3 regions of the Lysobacter sp. 1R34A genome follow, and region 2 is predicted to be linked to each of the others. Evidence: riboswitches for the same ligand, from Rfam matches in the RefSeq annotation. Region 2 holds a riboswitch; each other region holds the start of a gene.
The links. A riboswitch is a leader RNA that binds a small molecule or an ion and turns the genes downstream of it on or off. The one in region 2 is predicted to bind cobalamin.
Positions count from the first base shown of each region.

Region 1: another riboswitch for cobalamin. It lies ahead of metE (5-methyltetrahydropteroyltriglutamate--homocysteine S-methyltransferase); the one in region 2 lies ahead of btuB (TonB-dependent vitamin B12 receptor).
Region 3: another riboswitch for cobalamin. It lies ahead of btuB (TonB-dependent vitamin B12 receptor); the one in region 2 lies ahead of btuB (TonB-dependent vitamin B12 receptor).

Region 1 covers NZ_JBPKJP010000053.1:13,887-21,579, reverse strand. The annotation lists gene ACSAMQ_RS12865 (TonB-dependent receptor) at 1-787, opposite strand, end outside; gene ACSAMQ_RS12860 (hypothetical protein) at 929-2,077, opposite strand; gene ACSAMQ_RS12855 (hypothetical protein) at 2,190-2,330, shown strand; cobalamin riboswitch at 2,396-2,601, shown strand; gene metE (5-methyltetrahydropteroyltriglutamate--homocysteine S-methyltransferase) at 2,805-5,087, shown strand; gene gap (type I glyceraldehyde-3-phosphate dehydrogenase) at 5,281-6,285, opposite strand; gene ACSAMQ_RS12840 (OmpW/AlkL family protein) at 6,618-7,241, shown strand; gene ACSAMQ_RS12835 (S1/P1 nuclease) at 7,494-7,693, shown strand, end outside.
Region 2 covers NZ_JBPKJP010000002.1:63,290-70,982, forward strand. The annotation lists gene ACSAMQ_RS01455 (amidohydrolase family protein) at 1-1,385, opposite strand, end outside; gene ACSAMQ_RS01460 (TonB-dependent receptor plug domain-containing protein) at 2,003-4,378, opposite strand; cobalamin riboswitch at 4,744-4,984, shown strand; gene btuB (TonB-dependent vitamin B12 receptor) at 5,097-6,989, shown strand; gene ACSAMQ_RS01470 (hypothetical protein) at 7,065-7,655, shown strand.
Region 3 covers NZ_JBPKJP010000109.1:4,654-12,346, forward strand. The annotation lists gene queD (6-carboxytetrahydropterin synthase QueD) at 1-197, shown strand, start outside; gene ACSAMQ_RS17760 (phasin family protein) at 451-870, shown strand; gene bioD (dethiobiotin synthase) at 1,027-1,764, opposite strand; gene ACSAMQ_RS17770 (GAF domain-containing protein) at 1,835-2,317, shown strand; gene ACSAMQ_RS17775 (TfoX/Sxy family protein) at 2,314-2,751, shown strand; cobalamin riboswitch at 2,820-3,063, shown strand; gene btuB (TonB-dependent vitamin B12 receptor) at 3,184-5,064, shown strand; gene ACSAMQ_RS17785 (hypothetical protein) at 5,156-6,121, opposite strand; partial or broken gene ACSAMQ_RS17790 (hypothetical protein) at 6,123-7,693, opposite strand, start outside.

The sequences.
Region 1 (7,693 bases), on a different contig from region 2:
GGCTCGGGATGCCGAAGTCGGTCACCCGTTCGTCGCGCTGCGCACTGGCCTGCAGCAGCAATTGCCCGCCGCCGAGTTCGAAGCGGTACGAGGGCGCGATCAGCCAGCGTTCGATGAAGCCTTGCTCGCGGAAAGTGTCGGAATCCTCGTAGGCGCCGACCAGGCGCCCGGCGCCGATGCCGAGCGGTCCGGTCAGGTCGAACTCGCCGCGCCGTCCGCCCTCGCTGTCGGCATAGATCCGCAGCTTGCCTTGCGCCGCGTCGAGCGGCTGCTTGCTGACCCGGTTGATCAGGCCGCCCGACGAGCCGCGGCCGAACAGCATCGCCGACGGCCCCTTGAGCACTTCGATGCGCTCGGTGTTGGCGAGATCGCGGTAATACATGGCGTCGTCGCGGACGCCGTCGAGGTATTGGTCCGACAGCGCGCTGAAGCCGCGGATGGCGACCTGGTCGCGCTGGCCGTCGCCGTTGTTGAGGCCTACACCCGGCACCAGCGCCAGCATTTCGTTGAGCGAGCGCCCGCCCTGCGCGTCGATCAGGGCTCGCGGCAACACGGTGATCGCCTGCGGAATCTCGACCAGGGCGGTGTCGGTCTTGGTCGCGCTGCGGCTGCGCCCGGCGCCGAAGCTCGGTCCGGCCTGGCCGTGGACCTGGATCTGGTCGAGTTGGTGGACGTCCGTGTCGGCTGCGGTGTCGGCTGTGAGTGTGGCCGCAGCCGCGTGCAGCGGCGCCAGGCAAAGCGGCAGCAAGGCCAGCGCGAGACGCGCCGGCCTGAGAAACGAAGGCATGGGGATGCAGCTCCTGCGTGACGGGGTCTGGCTTGAACCCGCAGGGCTCTGGCTATGACAGGGCGCAGATTCTCGCCGCAGTCCGCGGTCGCCGCAAGCCGCGCTGCGACGGCGTTGCGATCGTCTCCTCAACCGACGAGGTTACTCGGCGCTCTGGTTGGCGCTCTGGTTGGCGCTGTTGTCGGAACGCTTCTTCGACGCGCCCGCGGTGGCCGGCGCGTCGCCGCCGGCCGCCTCGTCGCCGGCCAGCGGCAGGCGCCGCAGGTCGCGGGCATACAGGTCGGCCGGGCTGTCTGAGGGACAGGTCTCGTCGGGGAAACCGAACTGCCGCTGCAAGGCCTTCGCGCATTCCGGCATGGAAGCGAAGTTCTTGCCGGTGGCCATGCACTGGGCGTCGAAATCGCGGCGGAAGGCGTCGCGGCGGCGGACGAAGTCTTCGCCGCACTTGCGGGTCAGGCGGATGCGGTCGAGGTCGTCCTGGGCGGCGTTGGTGCCGTCGAGGCCGAATTGTTTCAACTCGTCTTCGGTAAGCAGGCGCAGGTCGCGGTTGGCGATCGTCATCATCAGGTCGGCGACGCCGGTGGCGACGCCGTTGCGCTCCAGGTAATCGCGCACCTGCTGGTTGATCGCCTTGAGCTCGCGGCTGAGTTCGGCGCGCGAGGTCGCGGTCGAGCGGTCGCGCATCAGCCGGTGGATGCCGACCTTGCCCTCGATCGAGCGGGTGTCGCCGGCGGCCAGCACCAGCACGCAGGCGCTATGGCAGACCGATTCCTCGCGCACCCAGATCGCCCAGCCCGACTCGGCGATCGAGTCGCCGGCGCGGATCGCTTCCTCGACATGGCCGCCGCTGGAGTCGATGTCGAGGATACGGGTCTGGATTTCCATGCGCGTGGCCATCGCGGCGACGCGCTGCACCAACGCGGTGAAGCCGGCGCCGATCTTGCCCTGGTAATGCAGCCGCACCACGCCGCTGGACCGGCACGGCGACAGCGCGTCGACCAGGCTGAAGAAGTCCAGCGAGGTCAGCGCTTTGCCGTCGCCGAAGCGCGGGTAGTCGTATTCGCAGCTGATCCTGGCCACGCCGCCGTCGAGCTTGGCCGGCGGCCAGTACGTGCCCTGCAGGATGTCGGTCTCGCTCGGCGCGGCCGCGGCGGCGACCTTCGGCGATTCGTTCTGGCTGCCCATGGTGACCGGCTCGGCGGCCGCCGGCGGCGGCGCGGCGGAATCCCTCCCGCAAGCCGCCAGTCCGAGCAGGCACAAGGTCAGCGCAAACGTCCTTCTGAAAAGCATGGTCCACCCATCGGATTCGGGATCGCGCGGGCCGTCCTGGTCCCGCGCCGCGCATCGTCGCCGCACCTCGAACGTTAGCCCCGCCGCCCGCGAAGCTCAACGGCAGGAGGTCATGGCATTCACGGTCGTCGACGCGGCCCATCATCGTCGGCGACGCATGAACGGCAGCCGGGGAATCACCGTCCGCGGCGACGCCGGCGGCAGCGGCCACAAATCGCAAACCGGGTCCACGCATCGCGATCGCGGCGATTGACTTCGCCCGGCGCGCTGCGTAGTTTGGCGGCGTAATGGTGAACATCGCTTCATGCAGATGAAGCGATGCGACAAATCGCCACCGGTTCGCGCCGGCGGCGGTTAGAGGGAATCCGGTACGGACGCCAGTCCAATTCCGGAGCTGCCCCGCAGCGGTATAGGGAACGAACTTCGTCAGACACTGGGAGCGATCCCGGGAAGCGACGGACAGTAGGAGGCGCCTCGTGCTCCGTGCCCCAAGCCCGAAGACCTGCCATGACCGGAAGGCACGTCTTCCGTCCGACTCCGGCCCGCGAGGCGTCGGCGCTGCGTCCGGGCCGTCCCGGCGCGGGCCGCGTCGTGCGCGCCGGTTCGCCCGCGGGGGCGAAGGTCGACACCCAGGTTGCGGCGAGGCCGGGCGCGCGAGCGTCGGGCCGGCGCAGCCTTGGTCTCCTTCGTTGCCCTGCGCCATGCCCACGCATCGCAGGTACTCATCATGATCAGCGTCACCCATCTCGGCTTCCCGCGCATAGGCGCGCGGCGCGAACTCAAGCTGGCCCTGGAATCGTTCTGGAAAGGCGACACGCCGGCCCAGGCGCTGCACGACACCGCCCACGACCTGCGCGAACGCCACTGGCGGCTCGCCCGGCGGGCCGGCGCCGACGTCGTGCCGTGCAACGATTTCTCCATCTACGACCACGTCCTCGATACCGCCGTGCTGTTCGACGCGATCCCCGCGCCATACCGCGAGGTCTACGACGAGGATCCCCTCGGCGGCTACTTCGCCCTCGCCCGCGGCCTGCAGGACGGCCGCCGCGACCTGCGCGCGCTCGAGATGACCAAGTGGTTCGACACCAACTACCACTATCTGGTCCCACGGTTCGAACCAGGCCAGCGCTTCGCCCTGCGCGGCGACAAGCCGCTGTCCGAGCTGGCGCAGGCGCGCGCGCTCGGCATCGAGGCGCGGCCGGTCCTGCTCGGCCCGGTGTCGTTCCTCAAGCTCGGCAAGCGCAGCGACGGCGGCGACCCGCGCGAGCTGCTCGATGCCCTGCTGCCTGCCTATGCCGAACTGTTGGCCAGGCTCAAGGCCGCCGGCGCCGAGTGGGTGCAGCTCGATGAGCCGGCGCTGGTGTTAGATCTCGACGACGCCGATCGCGACGCCTACCGCCGCGCCTACGCCGCGCTGGCCGATGCCGACGCGCCGAAGCGGCTGCTGACCACCTACTTCGGCGGCCTCGGCGACAATGCCGCGCTCGCCGCGCGCCTGCCGGTGCAAGGCTTGCACGTCGACCTGGTGCGCGCGCCGCAGCAGTTGGAAAGCGTGCTGCCGCTGCTGCCGGACGATCGCGTACTCAGCCTCGGCGTGGTCGACGGCCGCAACATCTGGCGCGCCGACCTCGATGCCGCGCTGAGCCTGGCCCGCCGCGCCGGCGACCGCGCGCGATGGCTGGCGCCGTCGTGCTCGCTGCTGCACGTGCCGACCGACCTGGAGCTCGAGCGCAAGCTGCCGGCGCCGCTGCGCCACTGGATGGCCTATGCGCGGCAGAAGGTCGAGGAACTGCGCCTGCTCGCCGATGCGCTCGCCGGCAGCGCCGACGCAAACCGCGACCTCGCCACCGCCGCCAGCGCGCGCGCCGCGCGCCTGGCCTCGCCGCTGCTGCGCAATGCCGAGGTGCGCAAGCGCCTGGCCGCGGTCGAACCGGCGATGACCCGGCGCGCTTCGCCCTACCCGCAGCGCGCGCAGGTGCAGGCGCGACGCCTCGGCCTGCCGCTGTTCCCGACCACCACCATCGGCTCGTTCCCTCAAACCGCCGAAGTGCGGCGCGCGCGCGCCGAGCACAAGGCCGGCAAGATCGACGACGCGGCCTACCGCAGCTTCCTCGAGAACGAAACCCGGCTTTGCCTGCGCGAGCAGGAGGCCCTGGGCATCGACGTGCTGGTGCACGGCGAGTTCGAACGCAACGACATGGTCGAGTACTTCGGCGAGCAACTCGAGGGCTTCGCCTTCACCGCCCACGGCTGGGTGCAGAGCTACGGCTCGCGCTGCGTCAAGCCGCCAGTGCTGTTCGGCGACGTGGTCCGGCCGCGGCCGATGACCGTCGACTGGACCCGCTATGCGCAGGCGCAAACCGAGCGACCGGTGAAAGGCATGCTGACCGGGCCGGTGACGATCCTGCAGTGGTCGTTCGTCCGCGACGACCAGCCGCGCGCCGACAGCTGCCGGCAGATCGCCCTGGCTCTGCGCCAGGAAGTGCTGGACCTGGAAGCGGCCGGCATCGCCATCGTCCAGATCGACGAACCGGCGTTGCGCGAAGGCCTGCCGTTGCGCCGTGCCGATTGGCCGGCCTACCTGGCCTGGGCCGGCGAGAGCTTCCGCCTCGCCGCCAGCGGCGTCGGCGATACGACCCAGATCCACACCCACATGTGCTACGCCGAGTTCAACGACATCATCGAGGCGGTGGCCGCGCTCGACGCCGACGTGATTTCGATCGAGACCTCGCGCTCGCGCATGGAGCTGCTGGATGCGTTCGTGCGCTACCGCTATCCGAACGGCATCGGTCCGGGCGTCTACGACATTCATTCGCCGCGCGTGCCCAGCGAGACCGAGATGCGCGATCTGCTCGACAAGGCGCTCGATGTGCTCGACCCGGCGCAGCTGTGGGTCAACCCGGACTGCGGGCTGAAGACCCGCGACTGGCCGGAGGTGCGCTCGGCCTTGCGCGCGATGGTGCAGTCGGCACGCGGACTGCGCGAGCGGGTCGCCGTAGAGGTCGACTGAGCCGCGCGTTCGCCCGGGCCAGACGGCCCCGGGAAGGAGGTCCGGGGGTTTTGCCTGAGGCCGAGAAGGACACGCGACCGAGCAGGGCGTTCACGCCTACAGGGCCTGCCTCGCAGTGGGCTAACGAGGCAACGGGCTCCAACAAAAAAGCCCCGCGATCGCGGGGCTTCTTCGTCGATCGGGAAACCGCCGCTTACTTGCCGGCGACGACCTTGACCATTTCGAGGCACTTGTTCGAGTAACCCCATTCGTTGTCGTACCAGCTGACCAGCTTGACGAAGGTGCCGTCCAGAGCGATGCCGGCTTCGGCGTCGAAGATCGAGGTGCGCGCGTCGCCGCGGAAATCGGTCGCCACGACCTTGTCTTCGGTGTAGCCCAGCACGCCCTTCAGCGCGCCTTCGCTCTGCGCCTTCATTTCCGCGCAGATCTCGGCGTAGGTCGCGTCCTTGACCAGTTCCACGGTCAGATCGACCACCGACACGTCCGAGGTCGGCACGCGGAACGACATGCCGGTGAGCTTCTTGTTGAGCTCCGGGATCACCACGCCGACCGCCTTGGCCGCGCCGGTGCTCGACGGGATGATGTTCTCCAGGATGCCGCGGCCGCCGCGCCAGTCCTTGTTGCTCGGGCCGTCGACGGTCTTCTGGGTCGCGGTGGCGGCGTGCACGGTGGTCATCAGGCCGCGCTTGATGCCCCACTTGTCGTTGAGCACCTTGGCCAGCGGGGCCAGGCAGTTGGTCGTGCACGAGGCGTTGGAGACGATGGCCTCGCCCTTGTAGGTCTTGTCGTTGACGCCGTAAACGAACATCGGCGTGTCGTCCTTCGACGGCGCCGACAGCACGACCTTCTTGGCACCGGCGTCGAGATGCTTCTGCGCGGTGGCCTTGTCGAGGAACAGGCCGGTCGATTCGATCACCACCTCGGCGCCGACCTCGTCCCACTTGAGGTTGGACGGGTCGCGTTCCTGGGTCAGGCGAATCTGCTTGCCGTTGACGACCAGGGTGTTGCCTTCGACCTTGACCTCGCCCTTGAAGCGGCCGTGGACCGAGTCGTACTGCAGCATGTAGGCCAGGTAGTCGGGCTCGAGCAGATCGTTGATGGCCACGATCTCGATGTCGTCGCCGAAATTCTGCACGGCCGCGCGCAGGACGTTGCGTCCGATGCGGCCGAAGCCGTTGATGCCTACCTTGATCGTCATTGAGGTAACTCCTGCAGCCGCCCGGGCGGGTCAAGTGGGGAAACTCCCATTCTAGCAAGGCGGGCGCGGGGTCGCAGTCCGGCGCCCTGTGCATCGGGCTGCGCCGGTCTGTCCGGTCCCGCAATCGTGGGGGCGCCGGCAGCGGCCGCGCTCCGGCGTCCCGAGCGCTGGGCGCCGGCCGGATTGCCGGCCATGCCCCACGCAGCGACAAGATTGGAACGCAGGTCTAGGTTTGCCGTTCTGCGGCGTATTTAGAGTGCGGTGCGGACAGACTCCTGTTCAGCAAACCTGCAGACTTCGGTCTCTCCACGACCTCACAGGGGACTCAAGGAATGAATCAGCGACTGATCGGCGGCATCCTCGCCGCCACCCTGGCCTGCGCGGCTCAGCCGGCGCTCGCCCAGCAGACCGGCAACTTCACCCTGGGCATCGGCGCCCACCAGGTCAATCCGAAGTCCGACAACGGCAGCGTGCTGGGCGGAGCGGCCGACCTGGAAATCGGCGACAACGTCCAGCCCACCATCACCTTCGAATACTTCATTCGCGACAACCTCGGCATCGAGGTGCTCGCGGCCACGCCGTTCAAGCACGACATCGATATCAAGGGCGTCGGCAAGGTCGGCACGACCAAGCACCTGCCGCCGACCTTCTCCCTGCAGTACCACTGGAACAGCCGCGGCGTGGTCTCGCCCTTCGTCGGCCTGGGCGTCAACTACACCACCTTCTTCAGCGAGAAGACCACCGGCGCGCTGCGCGGCACCCGCCTCAAGCTGGACGACTCGGTCGGCGTGGCGGCTCATGTCGGCGTCGACTTCATCCTGACCGAGCGCAGCTCGATCCGGGTGGATGCGCGCTGGATCGACATCCAGACAGACGTCGAGCTGAACGACCAGAAGATCGGCAAGGCCACCATCGACCCGACCGTGTTCGGTCTGGCCTACGTGATGAAGTTCTAAGCAGCGATACGCTGCCTGGCGATCGCGGCGGGCCGGGCCGGCCGCGATCGCCATGGCATCGACCCCGCCGGTCCGAACGCCGCTTCGGTCCGGCGCGCCGCGGCGCCCGCGACCGTTCGCGGCTCGTGCCGACCGATGTCGTCCGACCGCAGTCCGCACGCGCCTCGCCATATTCGGACAGCGGCCGCGATCGAGCGCTCCGGTAAAGTGGACGCCATGACTTCGACCCGTCCGCATTCCCTCTCCGCATCGCTGCGCCGCTATTCGGCGCTGCTGCTTTTGCTGCCGCTCAACAGCCTGGCCTGGGGCCCGCAGGGACACCGCCTGGTCGCCGCCCTGGCCTGGGACGATCTGCGCCCCGACGTGCGCGCCGAGATCGCCGGCCTGCTGAAAGGCGAAGCCGACCCGAGCTTGCCCGGCATCGCCAACTGGGCCGACGACCTGCGCGCCAA
Region 2 (7,693 bases):
CGCGCCATAGTGCGGGTCTCCTGCACGCGCGGGTAGAGGAAGTTGAGTTCGACGAACAGGATGTGCTGCAACTCGTCGGCGCCGGCCTCGATGAACTGGCGCGCCGACATGAAGGCCGGCACGTGGCCGCTGTAGCGCAGGCCGCGGGCATGGGCGCGGTCGGCGATCACCGGCACCAGCTCGGGCTTGAGCGAAGAGTAGCTCTTGATCTGCATGTAGCCGTGGTCGGCGTACCAGTCGACCGCCTTGATCGCTTCCTCTGGCGTGTCGACGAGCATCCTGGTCGGACCGGCGTAGGGGCCTGGCCCGTCGATGAAACCGGCGGCGAGCACGCGCGGACCGATCTCGGTGCCGGCCTCGAAGCGCTTGACCTTGTCGAGGAAGGCGTCGGTGTTGTTGGCGACGTCGCGGCTGCTGGTGACGCCGTTGGCGATATCCATCGCGCCGTCGGCGTCGCCGTAGTGCTTGTGCACGTCCCACAGGCCGGGCATCAGGAAGCGGCCGCCGGCATCGAGGATCTCCGCGTTGGCCGGCGGCTTGAGCGCCGCGTCGGCGCCAACGCGAACGATGCGCTCGCCTTCGACCAGGACGCTGGTGTTCGGCGTCACCGACAGGTCGCGCGGGTCGTACAGCCGCGCGTTGCGGATCAGCAGGGGCCCTTTCGGGGTGTGAGTCAGTTCGCGCGCGAGCTTCAGCGACCAGTCGGCGCCAGCGCGTTCCTGAAATTCGATCAGCTTGGCCAGCGAATCCTTGTACTCGGGCGAGAGAATCGAGACCCAGCCCGAGGCCATGATCAGCGCCGCGGTATGGCCCTCGGCGTCCAGCCAGACCGAACCCGGCGTGTAGTCCAGCCCGGACACGCGATACAGCGACAAGGTCGCCGGCCCCTTGGCCGTGGATACGTCGAGCGTACCGGCGGCGTCGAGTCGCGCTTCGCCGGCCGGCAGCAGGGCGAGCTTGCGTTCGGGCGCTTTCAGCAAGGCGCGTACCAGCACGCCCTGGATTTCCGGAGTGGCGTTGAGCGGCAGGAAGAACGCCGGCGCGGTCAGGGTTTTCTCGCCTTGCTCGCTGTCGTTCTTCCAGCGCGCTTTACCGTCGCGCAGGCTGAAGGTCTCATCGACCGGCACCTTCAGGTAGTTGTGGCCGCTGCCCTTGTACTCGATCGGAATGCCGGAGGCGTCGAGGGTCCATTCGGTCTTGAGATGATCCCCGCGGCCGCGGTCGCTGTATTGATACTCGACGCGGGTGCCGCCGTCGCGAGTGGTTTCGACGATCTGCTGGCCGGCGGGTTTGCCTTGCAGCAGCATGATCTGTTCGCGCTTGGGGGGCGCGGCGACGGCATTCGAAATCGCCAGGGACAGCAACAGCGCAACGGTCGAGCGCATGGCGGGCACCTCGGGCATTCGCGGCGGGGCCGCTGGGCCGGACCGATCGCTGGCGCCCGCAGCGGCGAGGCCCTCTTTATAGCCGATCGGCCGATGTCGGGAATGTACTGGGGTCGACGAAAACGACGGGCCGGACGATCCGGGCCGTCGTCGTGTGTGCCGCTTTTAAGATGAGCGCTCTACCCTGTAGGAGCGACGTAAGTCGCGACCGCGGGACGCGCAGAAGCGCCAAGGCCGACGTCATTCATCGAAGCGGCGCGCTTTCGCCAGGGCAGGAGCGACGCGAGTCGCGACCGCGCCGCCTCTCGCGCCGTCACCGACTATAAGACGGAGAAGCCAGAGAGCAACAGCAAAGCTTCCGGCCCCTAAAGGGTGCGGGTAACTTCCCCGTCCAAAGCAACAAAAGAAAGTCGCCAAAGAAAATGCTTCTCCCTGCAAGGGCACCAGCCCGCGCGATCGAAGCCGGCGCAGGGATGCTCCAGACAGGCCATCCATGGCCTGCTTGCACGCGGCCCGCATCCCTGCGGGCCGCCCTACGGGTCTTCACTTGACCGGCAAAGCCGCGAAGCTGGAGCAAATCGAATCAAAGCAGCACTGCAATTGCACGCCGCTACGCCTTACCACTTATAGCCGACCTTGACATAGCCGAAGGCGCCGTTGAAGCCGAACGGGGAAGCGGTGTTATAGGGCAGGTAGTTGCGGGTGCCGCGCACCAGCTTGGACTCGTCGGGGTAGGCGTCGAGCACGTTGTCGCCGCCGATGGTGAAGTCCCAGTTGTTGAGGCGATAGGTCGCGGCCAGGTCCAGGGTCCATTCGTCGCCGAAGGTCTGGTCCTGGCGCGGATCGGTCGCGTGCAGCTCGGTGAACTCGCCGTAGCGGGTGGCGGTGGCGGTGAAGTTCCAGTTGCCGGTCTTCCAGTCGCCGGCGAGGAAGAACTTGTCGCGCGGCGCGCCCTTGGTGATGCGGCCGATCTCGGTGCGGCCGATGCGCACCGCGGCCGGGTCGATCGCCGCCAGGCGCGGCGGGTTCGGCGCGATCGTGTCGATCTCGGTCTTGGAATAGTTGTAGCCGGCGGTGAGGTTGAACTTGCCCGAGCCGAGGTCCCAGCCGTAGGTGGCGATGATGTCGATGCCCTTGGTGTCGGTGTCGACGGCGTTGGTGAAATAGCGGCCGCCGCCGATGCCGGGATAGCCGTTGGCGTTGAGGTAGTTGCGCACCGCGGTGCTGGTCAGGTTTTCCGACAGCAGGATGCGGTCCTTCACCTGGATGTTGTAGGCATCGATGGTGATGTAGAGCTGGTCGGCCGGCTGCAGCACCAGGCCCAGGCTGTAGTTGGTCGATTCCTCGGCCTTCAGCGCTTCCGAGCCCAGGGCGACGGCGGCCGGGTTGTCGACGCGGAAGGTGCCGATTTCGTACGGAATGCCGCTGATGAAGTTGGTGGCGATCGACTGGAAGAACTGCTGCTGCAGCGACGGCGCGCGGAAGCCGGTCGAGGCGGTGGCGCGCAGCGCGACCTGGTCGGTGAAGGCGTAGCGGCCGGACAGCTTGCCCGAGGTGGTTTCGCCGAAATCGCTGTAGGTCTCGTAACGCGCGGCGGCGCCCAGGGAGAACTTGTCGGTCAGGTCGGCTTCGGCGTCGATGTAGACCGAATAGCTGTGGCGGTCGAAGTCGCCGGCGTCGCTGGCGCGGAAACCGGAGAACACCTGCGCGCCCGGGATGATCTGGCCGTTCGGCGCGGCGATGCCGCCGTTGGCGTAGGACAGCGGCTCGCCGGCGCGTTCGGAGAACTCTTCGCCGCGCCATTCCGCGCCCCAGGCGAAGGTCACCGGGTACTGCCAGCCGAAGTCGACCGACTTGGTGAAGTCCAGGTTGAGCACGTGCTGGGTGACTTCCAGCGCGCCGGCGTAGAACTGCGTCGGCGAGGTCGGGCCGAGGCTGCGGTTGAGCGTGTTCTCGATGTCGAAGGTCAGGCCGTTGTGGCCGTAGTTGTAGCTCAGGTCGATCTGGGTGCCGCCGGCGGTTTCGCTGCGCAGGCCGAACACCGCGGCGCGGTCCTTGCTGACGTTGTGGATCTGCGGCAGGAAGCCGTTCGGATAGATCGACGGGATGTTGCGCGGGTCGCCGGCGAAACGGAAGTAGCCGTTCGACAGCACGTCGCGTTCGCTGTAGCTGCCGAACGAATAGAAGCTCAGGTATTCGGTCGGGCTGTACTCGCCGTTGTAGGAGAACGCGCCCTGGTCGATTTCGGGATCGCCGTAGCGCTGTTCGACGCGGCCCTGGAACGGGCGTGCGCGATTGGTCTGATCCTGATGCCCGGCCTGCGCGGCCAGGTGCAGCCAGCCGTTTTCGCCGAGCTTGATGCCGGTGTCGCCGGACAACTGGTACTGCTTGCCGTCGCCGGCGCTGTACTGGCCGTAGCGCGCGGCGATGCTGCCGCCGGTGCCGCTGCCCTTGAGCACGACGTTGATGACGCCGGCGATCGCGTCGGAACCGTACTGGGCCGAGGCGCCGTCGCGCAGCACTTCGACCCGTTCGATCGCGGCGATCGGAATCGCGTTTAAATCGACCGGCGAGGAGCCGCGTCCCTGGCTGCCGTTGAGGTTGATCAGTGCGGTGGTGTGGCGGCGCTTGCCGTTGACCAGCACCAGCACCTGGTCGGGGGCGAGGCCGCGCAACTGCGCCGGACGCACCGCGTCGGTGCCGTCGGTGATGGCCGGGCGCGGGAAGTTCAGCGAGGGCAGGGCGCGCGAGAGCGCGGTGGCCAGCTCGACGGTGCCGGTGGCTTCCAGGGTTTCCGGGGTGATGATGTCGATCGGCGCGGTGGACTCGGCGACGGTGCGGTCGGAGACGCGGGTGCCGGTGACGATGACCTGGTCCAGGGTCTTGGGGTCGCTTTGCGGCGCGTCCTGCGCGTGGACCGGCGCGGCGAGCGCTACCAGGAGGCCGAGGGCCAGAGGGTGACGTAAACCGGCGAAGGTGCGGCGGACGGGCATGACGACTCCTTGGTGGGGATGACAGCGATGTCATCCGGATTTAACACGAACCTAACAACCGGTCAATAAAGCGGCCAAATCTTGCCTAACGCAAGTAGTAGAAAGGTGGTAAGGCACACTATTTGAAGGGGCCGGGAGGCCGGCGGCGGCTGCGCTGGGCGCGGAACGGGTTTGCTGGCCTCGCCTGCGTCATTCCGCGAAGGCGGCTATCGCAGACTCCGGATTGACGCCGCGGTGGAGCTGTGGATCCCTGCCTTCGCGGGGATGACGCTGCGGGGCCGGGCGCCACGCGGAGCGTTGGCCGCGACACCGCGACTCCCCGCGCCCGCACCCAACCCGGTGGCGTCCCCGCCGTGCATCACTGCTAAGATGCGCGCGCTCAAGGTGATCGCCGACACGGTCGGCGATTGAAACGGGAATCCGGTCCCCGCTTCTGGCGTTCGCCAGGACGGTCAATCCGGAGCTGCCCCCGCAACGGTAAGCGAGTACACGTACCGCACGACGCCACTGTGTTCCGACACGGGAAGGCGCGGTACGGGAGACCGGTCCGATCTCGGGCCGACTCCGCTCGCAAGCCCGGAGACCGGCCCGGAGCGCGAACCGACAGGCGGAGGGCCGCGTCCGGGGCATCGGCGCGCGCGCCGTCTCCGTTCTGCCGTCTGCCTGTCACGACCTGATCTAGACCGCGCGGGTGAGGCGCGGCCATGGAGAGCCGACCGTGACGTTCCGTTTTTCCGTATCCCCGCGCCCTGCGCGCTTTCCTGCGCGCAGCGCTTTCGTGCTCGCCGGTTGCGCATTCGCCGCTTCGGCGCCGGCCGCGCCCGCGATCGATCTCGACCAGGTCGTGGTCACCGCGACCCGCACCGCCCAGACCCAGGACGCCACGCTCGCCGCGGTGACCGTGATCGACCGCGCCCAGATCGAACGCCTGCAGCCGGGGTCGTTGCCGGAGCTGTTGCGCGGCACGCCGGGCGCATCCTTCGCGAACAACGGCGGCCCCGGCAAGGCGACATCGTTGTTCCTGCGCGGCAGCGAATCCGACCACGTGCTGGTGCTGATCGACGGCGTCAAGACCGGTTCGGCGACCAGCGGCGGCGCCTCGCTGCAGGACATTCCGGTCGAGCAGATCGAGCGGGTCGAGATCGTGCGCGGCCCGTTCTCCAGCCTGTACGGTTCCGAGGCCATCGGCGGCGTCATCCAGATCTTCACCCGGCGCCCGCAGGGCGCGTTCGTGCCGAGCTTCAGCGCCTCGATCGGCAGTTACGCCACCCACCGCGGCAGCGCAGGCGTCGCCGGCAAGGGCGAGCGCGGCTGGTACTCGATCCATGCCGCCCATGAAGATACCGACGGCATCAACGCCTGCCGCGGCAAACCCTCACCGGGCGGCGCCGGATGTTTCACGAACTCGCCGGACCGCGACGGCTATCGCAGCGATTCGCTGACCTTGCAGGGCGGCTATCGCTTCAACGAGCAGTGGGACGCCGAAGCGCGGCTGCTGCGCGCCGAAAACCATAACCAGTACGACGGCAGCCAGAACAACGAGGCCGACGGCGTGCAGCAGGTCGCCGGCGCCAGGTTGCGCTACCGGCCCAGCGACCGCTTCAACCTCAGCGCCAGCGCCGGACGCAGCGAAGACCTCAGCGACACCTACAAGAACGGCAAGTACTCCAGCACTTTCGAGACCCGCCGCCAGCTCGGCTCGGTGCAGGGCGATATCGGCATCGGCAGCGGCCTGCTCACGCTCGGCTTCGACTGGCAGCGCGACCGCATCGACAGCAACACCCGATATGCCCGCGGCGCCCGCATCCTGCGCGGCGCCTTCGGCCAGTGGCAGCAGAGTTTCGGTGCGCATGCGCTGCAGGCCAGCCTGCGCCGCGACGACGACAGCCAGTTCGGCGGCGAGTCCACCGGCAGCCTGTTGTGGGGCTGGAATCTCAGCGAGGCGCTGCGTTTGACCGCGAGCTACGGCACCGCGTTCAAGGCGCCGACCTTCAACGAGTTGTACTACCCCGGCTACGGCAATGCCGGCCTGGCGCCGGAGACTTCGCGCAGCGTCGAGATCGGCCTGCGCGGCACCCACGGCGCGCGCCGCCAGCACGTGTGGTCGCTCAACGCCTACGAGAGCGACATCGACGAGCTGATCGCGTACGACGCTTCGACTGGCTTGCCCGGCAACGTCGACCGTGCACGCATCCGCGGCCTGGAAGCGGCATTCGACACCCGCTTGGCCGACTGGGATCTGCGCGCCAGCGCGACCTGGCTGGACCCGCGCAACGACAGCCGCGGCGCCAGCCGCGACAAGCTGCTGCCGCGTCGCGCGCGGCAGAGCGCTCGCATCGATGCCGACCGCCGCTTCGCGGTCGGCGACGGCGCCTGGTCGTTCGGCGCCAGCATCTACGCCGCGGGCGATCGCTACGATGACCTGGCCAATACCCGCCGCCTCGCCGGCTACGCGCTCGCCGATCTGCGCCTGGGCTACGCCTTCAACCCGGCCTGGAACCTGCAACTGGCCGCGAACAACGTGTTCGACCGGCGGTACGAAACCGCCGCGTTCTACAACCAGCCCGGGCGCAATTATCTGTTGACCCTGCGTTACCGGCCTTCCCGCTGACGGATCAGCAGCCTCGGCCCGCGTCGCGGGCTTTGCCGGCGGCCCCCGGGTTGCCGGCGCCTATCGAGAGTCGCGATGAAAAACTTGCCCGGCCCTATCCAATTGAGCGTGTCCTGCGTGCTGCTGATGGCGATGATCGCCACGCGCTTCCATCACTTCGGCGACCTGCTGCATCTGCCCGACGCCTCGATGGCGGTGTTCTTTCTCGGCGGCCTGTATTTGCGCCGCCACCTGGGCTTTGCGGCGTTCCTGCTCGCCGCGGTCGCCATCGACTATTTCGCGATCACCGGGCGCGGCCTGAATTTCTTCGACCACTACTGCGTGACGCCCTCGTATGCCTTCCTGCTGCTGGCCTACGCGGTGTTGTGGTACGCCGCGCGCTGGTATGCGCCGCGGATGCCGGCCGGCTGGCGCGGATTCGCCCGGGCCTTCGGCGCGGCCTTCGTCGCCGGCAGTGTCTCGTTCCTGATTTCCAACGGCGCCTTCTACTGGTTCGGCGGCCGCTACGCCGAGCCGAACCTCGCCGAGTATCTGAGCCGGGTCTGGCGCTGGGGTCCGCTGTTCGTACGCACCACCATGAGTTACATCGCGGTGGCGCTCGTCGCGCACGCCGCGGTCGCGCGCATCGCCCGGCCGCCGGTCTCGCAGCCGAGCGCTCACCGTTGATCGTCGTCGCAGTCGCCGTCCCTACGCCGTCCGGAGCT
Region 3 (7,693 bases), on a different contig from region 2:
CCGACGTCAAGAAGGCGTTCCAGCCGACCTACGACCGGCTCGACCACCACTACCTCAACGACATCCCCGGCCTGGAAAACCCGACCAGCGAACGTCTCGCGGTGTGGATCTGGGACCAGCTCAAGCCGGTGTTGCCGCTGTTGAGCGAAATCGTGGTCCACGAGACCTGCACCGCCGGCTGCCGCTACCGCGGCTGAGCCCGGGGCGCGCCCGCCCTGCCTGTCAGCGATCCCCGCACCGGCGCCTTGTCAGACGCCGGCAACGCCGTGGTCATGGCCTCGGGCTAGGCTTTGCCTGAACGGCTGCTTGGTCGCTAACTACCTGAACAGGCAGGCTTTCTGAACGGTTTACGACCGCTCATCGGCTCGATGTTGCATCGCAACAAAAGCCAGCCTATGCTGCACCGCACAATCCAGTCGTTCTCCGTCTGGACCTTTCAGGAGCTCAGCCATGTACCAGCAATTCAACGAACAGTTCGCCGCCGCTACGCGCCAGTTCGCGGACACGGCCGCTCAGGTCAACCGTCTGGCCCTCGACAATGCCGAGGCCGTGTTCGGCCTGCAGGTCGCCGCCATCGAAGACCGCGTCAACGCCACCTTCGCTTTCTTCGGTGAAGCCGCCGAAGCCCGCGATCTGGAAGCCTTCAAGACCCTGTGGCCGAAGGGCGCGCAGATCGCTCGCGAAAACGTCGAGCGCGCCGTCAGCACCGGCCAGGAAGCGTTCGGCCGCACGCTGAAGACCAACGAAGCGATCGCCGAGCTGGCCAAGTCGCAGATCGAAACCGCCGCCAAGGCCACCCAGGCCAACGTCGAGAAGGCCGCCACGGCCGCGGCGAAGGCGACGGCTCCGGCGGCCGCCGCGACCAAGTAAGCGCACCCTCTCTCTCTCCGGCCGTCACGGCGGATACGAAAAACCCGGCAGCTTCGGCTGCCGGGTTTTTTGTTGGCTGCGCTTTTGTTGGGCTCGCTCGTGTTAGCCGCGATCCGGCGGCCGCGCGGAAGCGCCGGCGCGAGACGGCTGGCGGCCCTAGAAGCGGGGCTGCAGGCGCCCGGCCAGGGCCTGCGGATCGGGAGAGGCGAAATACGGCAGGCGCCCCCAGCACGGCACCGGCAAGCGCCGGCACAGGATCTCGAAGTTTTCGTCGGCGCACGCCATCCGCGGGTCGATGTCGTTGGCGATCCAGCCGACCAGGCGCGCACCGTCGGCCTGGATCGCCCGCGCGCTCAGCCGCGCGTGGTTGATCGCCCCCAGGCGCAGGCCGACCACCAGCACCACCGGCAGGTCCAGCGCGCGCACCAGATCGATCTGGTCGAGCGTGACGCTGACCGGCGCGGCCCAGCCGCCGACGCCTTCGACCACCACCGTGTCCGACTGCGCCGACAAGCGCGCATGCGCGGCGAGGATGGCCGCCAGCGCGATCTCGACGCCGGCCTGCGCGGCGGCGAGCTCGGGCGCCAGCGGCTGCGGCAAGGCGTAGGGATTGACGTCGTCGTAGGGCGGCGTCGGCGCGCTGGCCGCTTGCAGCAGCAGGGCGTCCTCGTTGCGCCAGCCTTCCGGCGTGCGTTCGCAACCGCTCGCCACCGGTTTCATGCCGACCGCGCGCAGGCCGCGCGCGCGCAAGGCGTGCAGCAGGCTCGCGCTGGCCACCGACTTGCCGATGCCGGTGTCGGTGCCGGTGACGAATACGCCGCGAGCGAACCGCGCGAGCGCGGTTGCGTCCGTTGGTCGGGAGGCGGCCTGCACCGGGGGCTGGGTGTGACTCATCTCGCGCTTTTTCCTGGGGCCTGGAGTCCGCCATGGTAGTGGCGGCGGACGCCGCTGTTACACTCCGATGATGTTCACAACCTCCGCACTTTCGGGCGACAAGCCCGAGCAATACGCGCAGCTCGTCGCCCAGGCGCGCGGCCTGCTCGACGGCGAACGCGACCGCATCGCCAACGCCGCCAACCTGTCGGCGCTGGTCAGCCATGCCCTGCCGGACCTCAACTGGGTCGGCTTCTATTTCTACGACGGCGAAGAACTCGTGGTCGGCCCGTTCCAGGGCCTGCCGGCCTGCGTGCGCATTCCGCTTGACAAGGGCGTGTGCGGCGCGGCCGCCTCGAGCCGCCGGACCCAGCGCGTCGCCGACGTGCACGCCTTCCCGGGCCACATCGCCTGCGATGCGGCCTCGCGTTCGGAAGTGGTGGTGCCGCTGGTGCATGGCGATGCCCTGATCGGCGTGTTCGATCTCGACAGCCCGATCCCGGACCGTTTCGATGCTGACGACCAGGCCGGCCTGGAAGCGCTGGCGCGCGTGTACGTGGAGGCGCTGGCATGACCGCGGCCAAGATGCGCAACATCGGCCCCAAGAGCGCGGCCTGGCTGCGCCAGGTCGGCCTGCGCACCCACGAGGACATCTCGGCGATCGGCACGGTCGAGGCCTTCATGCGGGTCAAGCGCGCCGGCTTCAAGCCGACCCTCAACCTGTTGTACGCGATCGAAGGCGCGTTGCTCGACTGCCATTGGCAGGAGATCAGCGATGCGCGCCGGCAGGAGCTGATCCAGGCCGCCGAAGCGGCGACCGCGCTGCTGCCGCCGCCGCGCAACAAGCCGGCCGCCGCGCCGGTGCACACCACGATGCATGCCGAAGAACGCTACGACCCGTTCGAAGGCGGCGCCCGCCTCGGCGATGGCGACGACCGCGACAGCCGGGACAACGAAGGCGACGACGACCGCCCCGGCGGCCGCGACGAGGACGACGGGCGCGACTGAGCCCGTCGCCGCCGCTCCCGGACGCCCCGCCCGCCCCGGCGTTTTGGCCCGGACGCCGGCTTGGCGTAGACTGCGCACCGCTTCGAGGTGACCCGTCGGCTGGCTTGATCGACGGGTTGAAACGGGAAGCCGGTGACGCGCCCTCTCCTGCGGGAGGATCGGCGCCAGTCCGGCACTGCCCCCGCAACGGTAAGCAAGACAGATCGCGGCCACCGCCACTGTGCTCGGCACGGGAAGGCGCCGCCATCGGGAGTCCGGCCCTGCGCCGCTCCGCTTGCGAGTCCGGAGACCGGCCTCGAGGCGCCACAGGTTGCGATGCGGAGGGCGTCGCGGCGGCTGCTATCCGGCTGTCTCCACGGCCCGCTGCCTCCTCGCAACCGCCTTCCGCCGTCGTCGTCGCGCGCCCCTGGCGCGCGCGCTGGAGCTGTCCCCATGTCCGCCCGCACCCCCCATGCCCTGCACGCCACGCGCGCACTGAAGCTGTCCTTCGCCATCGCCGCTGCGCTAGCGCTGCCCGCCGCCGCGCTCGCCGCTCCGGCCGGCGCAGCCACCGACCTCGACGAAGTGGTCGTCACCGCCAACCGCACCGCAGTCAGCGTCAACGACGCCTTGACCCCGGTCGAAGTGCTCGACCGCGAGACCATCGAGCGCAGCCAGGCGCGCGACCTCAACGACCTGCTGCGCGGCCGCGCCGGCATCACCCTGTCCAACCAGGGCGGCGCCGGCAAGCTCACCACCCTGTTCCTGCGCGGCAGCGAGTCCGATCATGTACTCGTGCTGGTCGACGGCATCCGCGTCGGCTCGCCGACTTCGGGCCTGACTGCGCTGCAGGACCTGCCGCTGGAACTGATCGACCGGATCGAAATCGTGCGCGGCCCGCGCTCGAGCCTGTACGGCGCCGACGCCATCGGCGGCGTGATCCAGGTGTTCACCCGCCGCGAGAAGCAGGGCTTCGCGCCGCGCGTGCGCTTCGGCGGCGGCAGCAACGACAGCCTCGAATTCGGCACCGGCTTCGGCGGCCGCAGCGACCGCGGCTGGTTCGGCGCCGACTACAGCTTCCGCAAGACCCAGGGCATCAATGCCTGCCGCGGCGCCGGCTTCCCGGTGTTCGCCGGCTGCTTCACCGACGAGCCCGACCGCGACGGCTACGAAAGCCACGCCCTGTCCTTGCGCGGCGGCCTCGAGTTCAACGAGCGGTGGAGCCTGGAAGGCCAGGCGCTGCGCGCCGAAGGCGAGAACGATTACGACGGCAGCTTCGTCAACCGCTCCGAGACCGTGCAGCAGGTGATCGGCGGCAAGCTGCAGTGGCGCCCGTCGGAAACGGTCCACCTGCAGTTGCTGGCCGGCCGCAACGTCGACAGCTCGGACAATTTCCTCGGCGAGGTGCCGATGGGGTTCTTCAAGACCGACCGCGACAGCGCCAGCCTGCAGGCCGATTTCAACCTCTTCGACGGCCACGTGTTGACCGCCGGTTTCGATTGGCTGCGCGACCGCGTCGACAGCGACACCGTGTACGACGAAAGCGAGCGCGACAACAAGGCCGGCTTCGTCCAGTACCAGGGCCGCTTCGGCGCGCAGTCGTTCGAGGCCAGCCTGCGCCGCGACGACAACGAGCAGTTCGGCGGCCACACCACCGGCGGCGCAGCCTGGGGCCTGAGCTTCGCCGAGCGCTGGCGCGTCACCGTCGGCTACGGCACCGCGTTCAAGGCGCCGACCTTCAACGAGCTGTATTACCCGTTCTTCGGCAACGCGGGCCTGCGTCCGGAAGAGTCCAAGACCTGGGAACTCGGCTTGGCCTACCGCGGCGAGCGTTTCAACGCCCGTATCGACGGCTTCGACACCCGCGCCGACGACCTGATCACCTACGACGCGTCGATCAACCTGCCCAACAACATCGACCGCGCGCGCATGCGCGGCGCCGAACTCGGCATCGACACCGCCTTCGCCCAGTGGACCCTGGCGGCGAGCGCGAGCTTCCTCGACACCGAGAACCGGGTCGGCTTCTACCGGGGCAACGACCTGCCGCGCCGCGCCAGGCACAGCGCGCGCATCGACCTGGATCGCAGCTTCGGCAAGTTCCGTCTCGGCGCGACCGCGGTCGGTTCGGGCTCGCGCTACGACGACGTGGCCAACAGCACCCGCCTGGGCGGCTACGGCACCCTCGACCTGCGCGCGGAGTACGCGATCACCCCGGCCCTGAGCCTGCAGGCGCGCGTGGCCAACGTATTCGACCGCGAGTACGAAACCTCGTCGTACTTCAACCAGCCCGGCCGCGAGTGGTTCCTGACCCTGCGCTACGCCCCGGTCGACTGATCGCCCGACCGGTCTTCGGATCGGCCAGCGTCGATGCAAAGCCCGGCCTCGCCGGGCTTTGCTTTTTCTGGGCACCAAGAACGGCGCGGGTTCAGGTCGGCCGCAGCCCGCATTGCACCCAGCTGCGGCCGGCGATGTCGGCGACCACGCCGATCATGCCGTGGCGCCAGCGCCCGTCGTCCGGCCCCGAGGCCAGAGCTTCGTAAAGCCGCGCCGGCACGCCGTCGGCGAGGCTGCGCAACATCGCCGCGACCTCGTCGTCGTGGTGGAACAAGCTCTTGGCCACGACGAAGCAACTCAACGCGCGCGGCCGACCGTCCGCCGACAGGGCGAGGCTGATGCCGACATGACGCGGCAAGGCGCCATGGCCCGCCACCGTTTCGAGCGTCTCCATCAACGGCCCGGCATCGCCGAGCACCGCGCGCGCCATCGCCGCGAGCGCCGGCCGGTCCAGCTCATGGCCGAGCGCATAAAACTCGACGCTGCCGTCGGGGTTCACCCCGCTCATTCGCCAGGTCAGCAGGTTCGAGCGCAGCAGGAAATAGCGGTCCCGCCAGATCGCCGGCAACCGCCCGGCATGCAGATCGACATACAGCTTGGTGGCGCGCTCCTCGCCATGGCGCGCCGAGGCCCAGGCGCCGAACACCAACGGATCGTCGCGCTGCAGTTCCAGCCACGGCGCGAGCTCGTCCCGCCAATCCAAGGCTCGCGCGGCCAGCAGCAGCCGCTCGCGGTCGGCCACTTCCGGCGCGGCGACCTCGGCGGTCCATCGCACCGTCGCCTCGCGCGAACTCCAGGAAAACTCGACCGGCATGCCGGTATTGGTCAGGCGGCTGAAACTGCCGGCCACTTCCGGCCAGATCGAACCGCCGAGCGGCGCGAGCACGCCGCCCAGCAGGTCCGCGGCGGCGGCGGCCTGCGCCGGCAGCACCGCGCCGAGCCGCCGCAAGGTGGCGGCGACCGGGCCGGCGATGTCGGCGCCGAGGCGGTGCTGCACCGGCGCGAGCCAGCTCATGCCGGCATCGTCGCGCATGTCGATGACGGTATCGCCGCGCATGTCACTGCACCGCCACCAGCTCTTCGGAGTCGGCGATCCACGCGCGCTGGTCGAACTGTCCCTGCATGCCGACGAAGGTGAAACGCCGGCGGAAGTTGCGCAGGTCCTTGTTCTTCAGGGCGATGCGCAGCTTGACCGGATCGGTCTGGCCGCCGGCCATCTCGATGCGTTCGTTGCGCTTGTAGGCGCCGTCCTCGTACTTCACGTCGATGTAGACGCGCTTGACCATGGCCGGGTCGAACACCGGGATGAACTCGAGCTGCAGGGCGTCCTCGAAACTGTCGTGGACGATCAACTGCGGCACGTCGAGCTCGACCGGCGGCGTCGCCGGGTCCGGATTGGCCACGCCCTTGCGCCGCTGCACCAGCTGATACGTCACGCCTCGATTGGCCGGGCCGGGCTTGGCGCCGCGCAGGCGCCAGGTCTTGGGGCCGGACTCCTTGGTCAGCTTCAAGGTGGTCTTCGGCTCGGGTTGCGAATAGCCGCGCGCCTGGAGCTTGACCTCGATCGAGTCGACCACGTCCCAGTCGATGTCGCCCGGGATCGCTTCGATGTGGCGGAACTCGACGTGCTCGTACGGGTTCACGAACATGGTCCGGTCTTCGGTCGAGGCGGCCGGGATCGTGTACGAGGTGCGGTCGGCGGCCCAGTCGGACTGCGGGTCGAAGTGATACTGGTACGAAGCGTCGTAGTCGATGTCGCGGGTGGCGTTCATGAACACCTCGAAGCGCTTGGTCCCGGTGTCGCCCGGCGTGAACACGAAATCGGCGTGCTTGTGGTCGCGCGGCTTGCTCTTGTCGCCGTAGTCCAGCGCCACCTGCGCCGACATCAGGTCGATCGGCTCGAACGCGATCGGCATGCTGGCCTCGACCGCGAACTGGCGGAAGAACGGGTCGTCGAGATCGATTTCCTTGAAGTACTTCGACTTGTCGCTGAGGTCGCCGAGCATCAGCCCGAAGAAGCCCTGCGGCGCATAGGTGCGGCGCGTGGCCTCGGCGCGGTTGTAGCGCAGGGTCAGCTTCTTGCGCTCTTCCTGGCGCACGAACTTGAGCTTGAGCGCCAGGCTCATCGCAGTCGGCGGTGTCGGTATCGTCGGCTGCGGCTGCGGCTGAGGTTGAGGTTGAGGTTGAGGTTGCGGCTGAGGTTGCGGCTGAGGTTGGGGCTGCGGCGCGACCGAAGCCGGACGACGCAGGCGCCCGCGCCAGCGGCTCGGCGTAGTGCCGGCGACACGGCCGATGACGTGGACGACGCGATTGTCCGGGTCGCCGCCCATCGCCGAATGCGAACCCGGACGTCCGCTGGCCGGGCTGTCGCCATGTGCGTTGGCCGGAGTGATGGTGAAATTGCCGCCGGCGCGGCGCACCACCGCCGCGGCGACGTCCAACCGCCGCTGCGACAGCGCCTGGTTATGCGCGTTGCGCTGGGTTTCGTTCGCGCCGCTGACGTGCTCGTGGCTGGCGTACGCTTCCAGGCGCACGTTGCGCGGCGCGGGCAGGCTGCGCACCCAGGCTTCCAGGCGCGCGGCGCCGCGCTCGGGCCCGCTCCAGTTGCCGTCGCCCTCGATACGCAAGG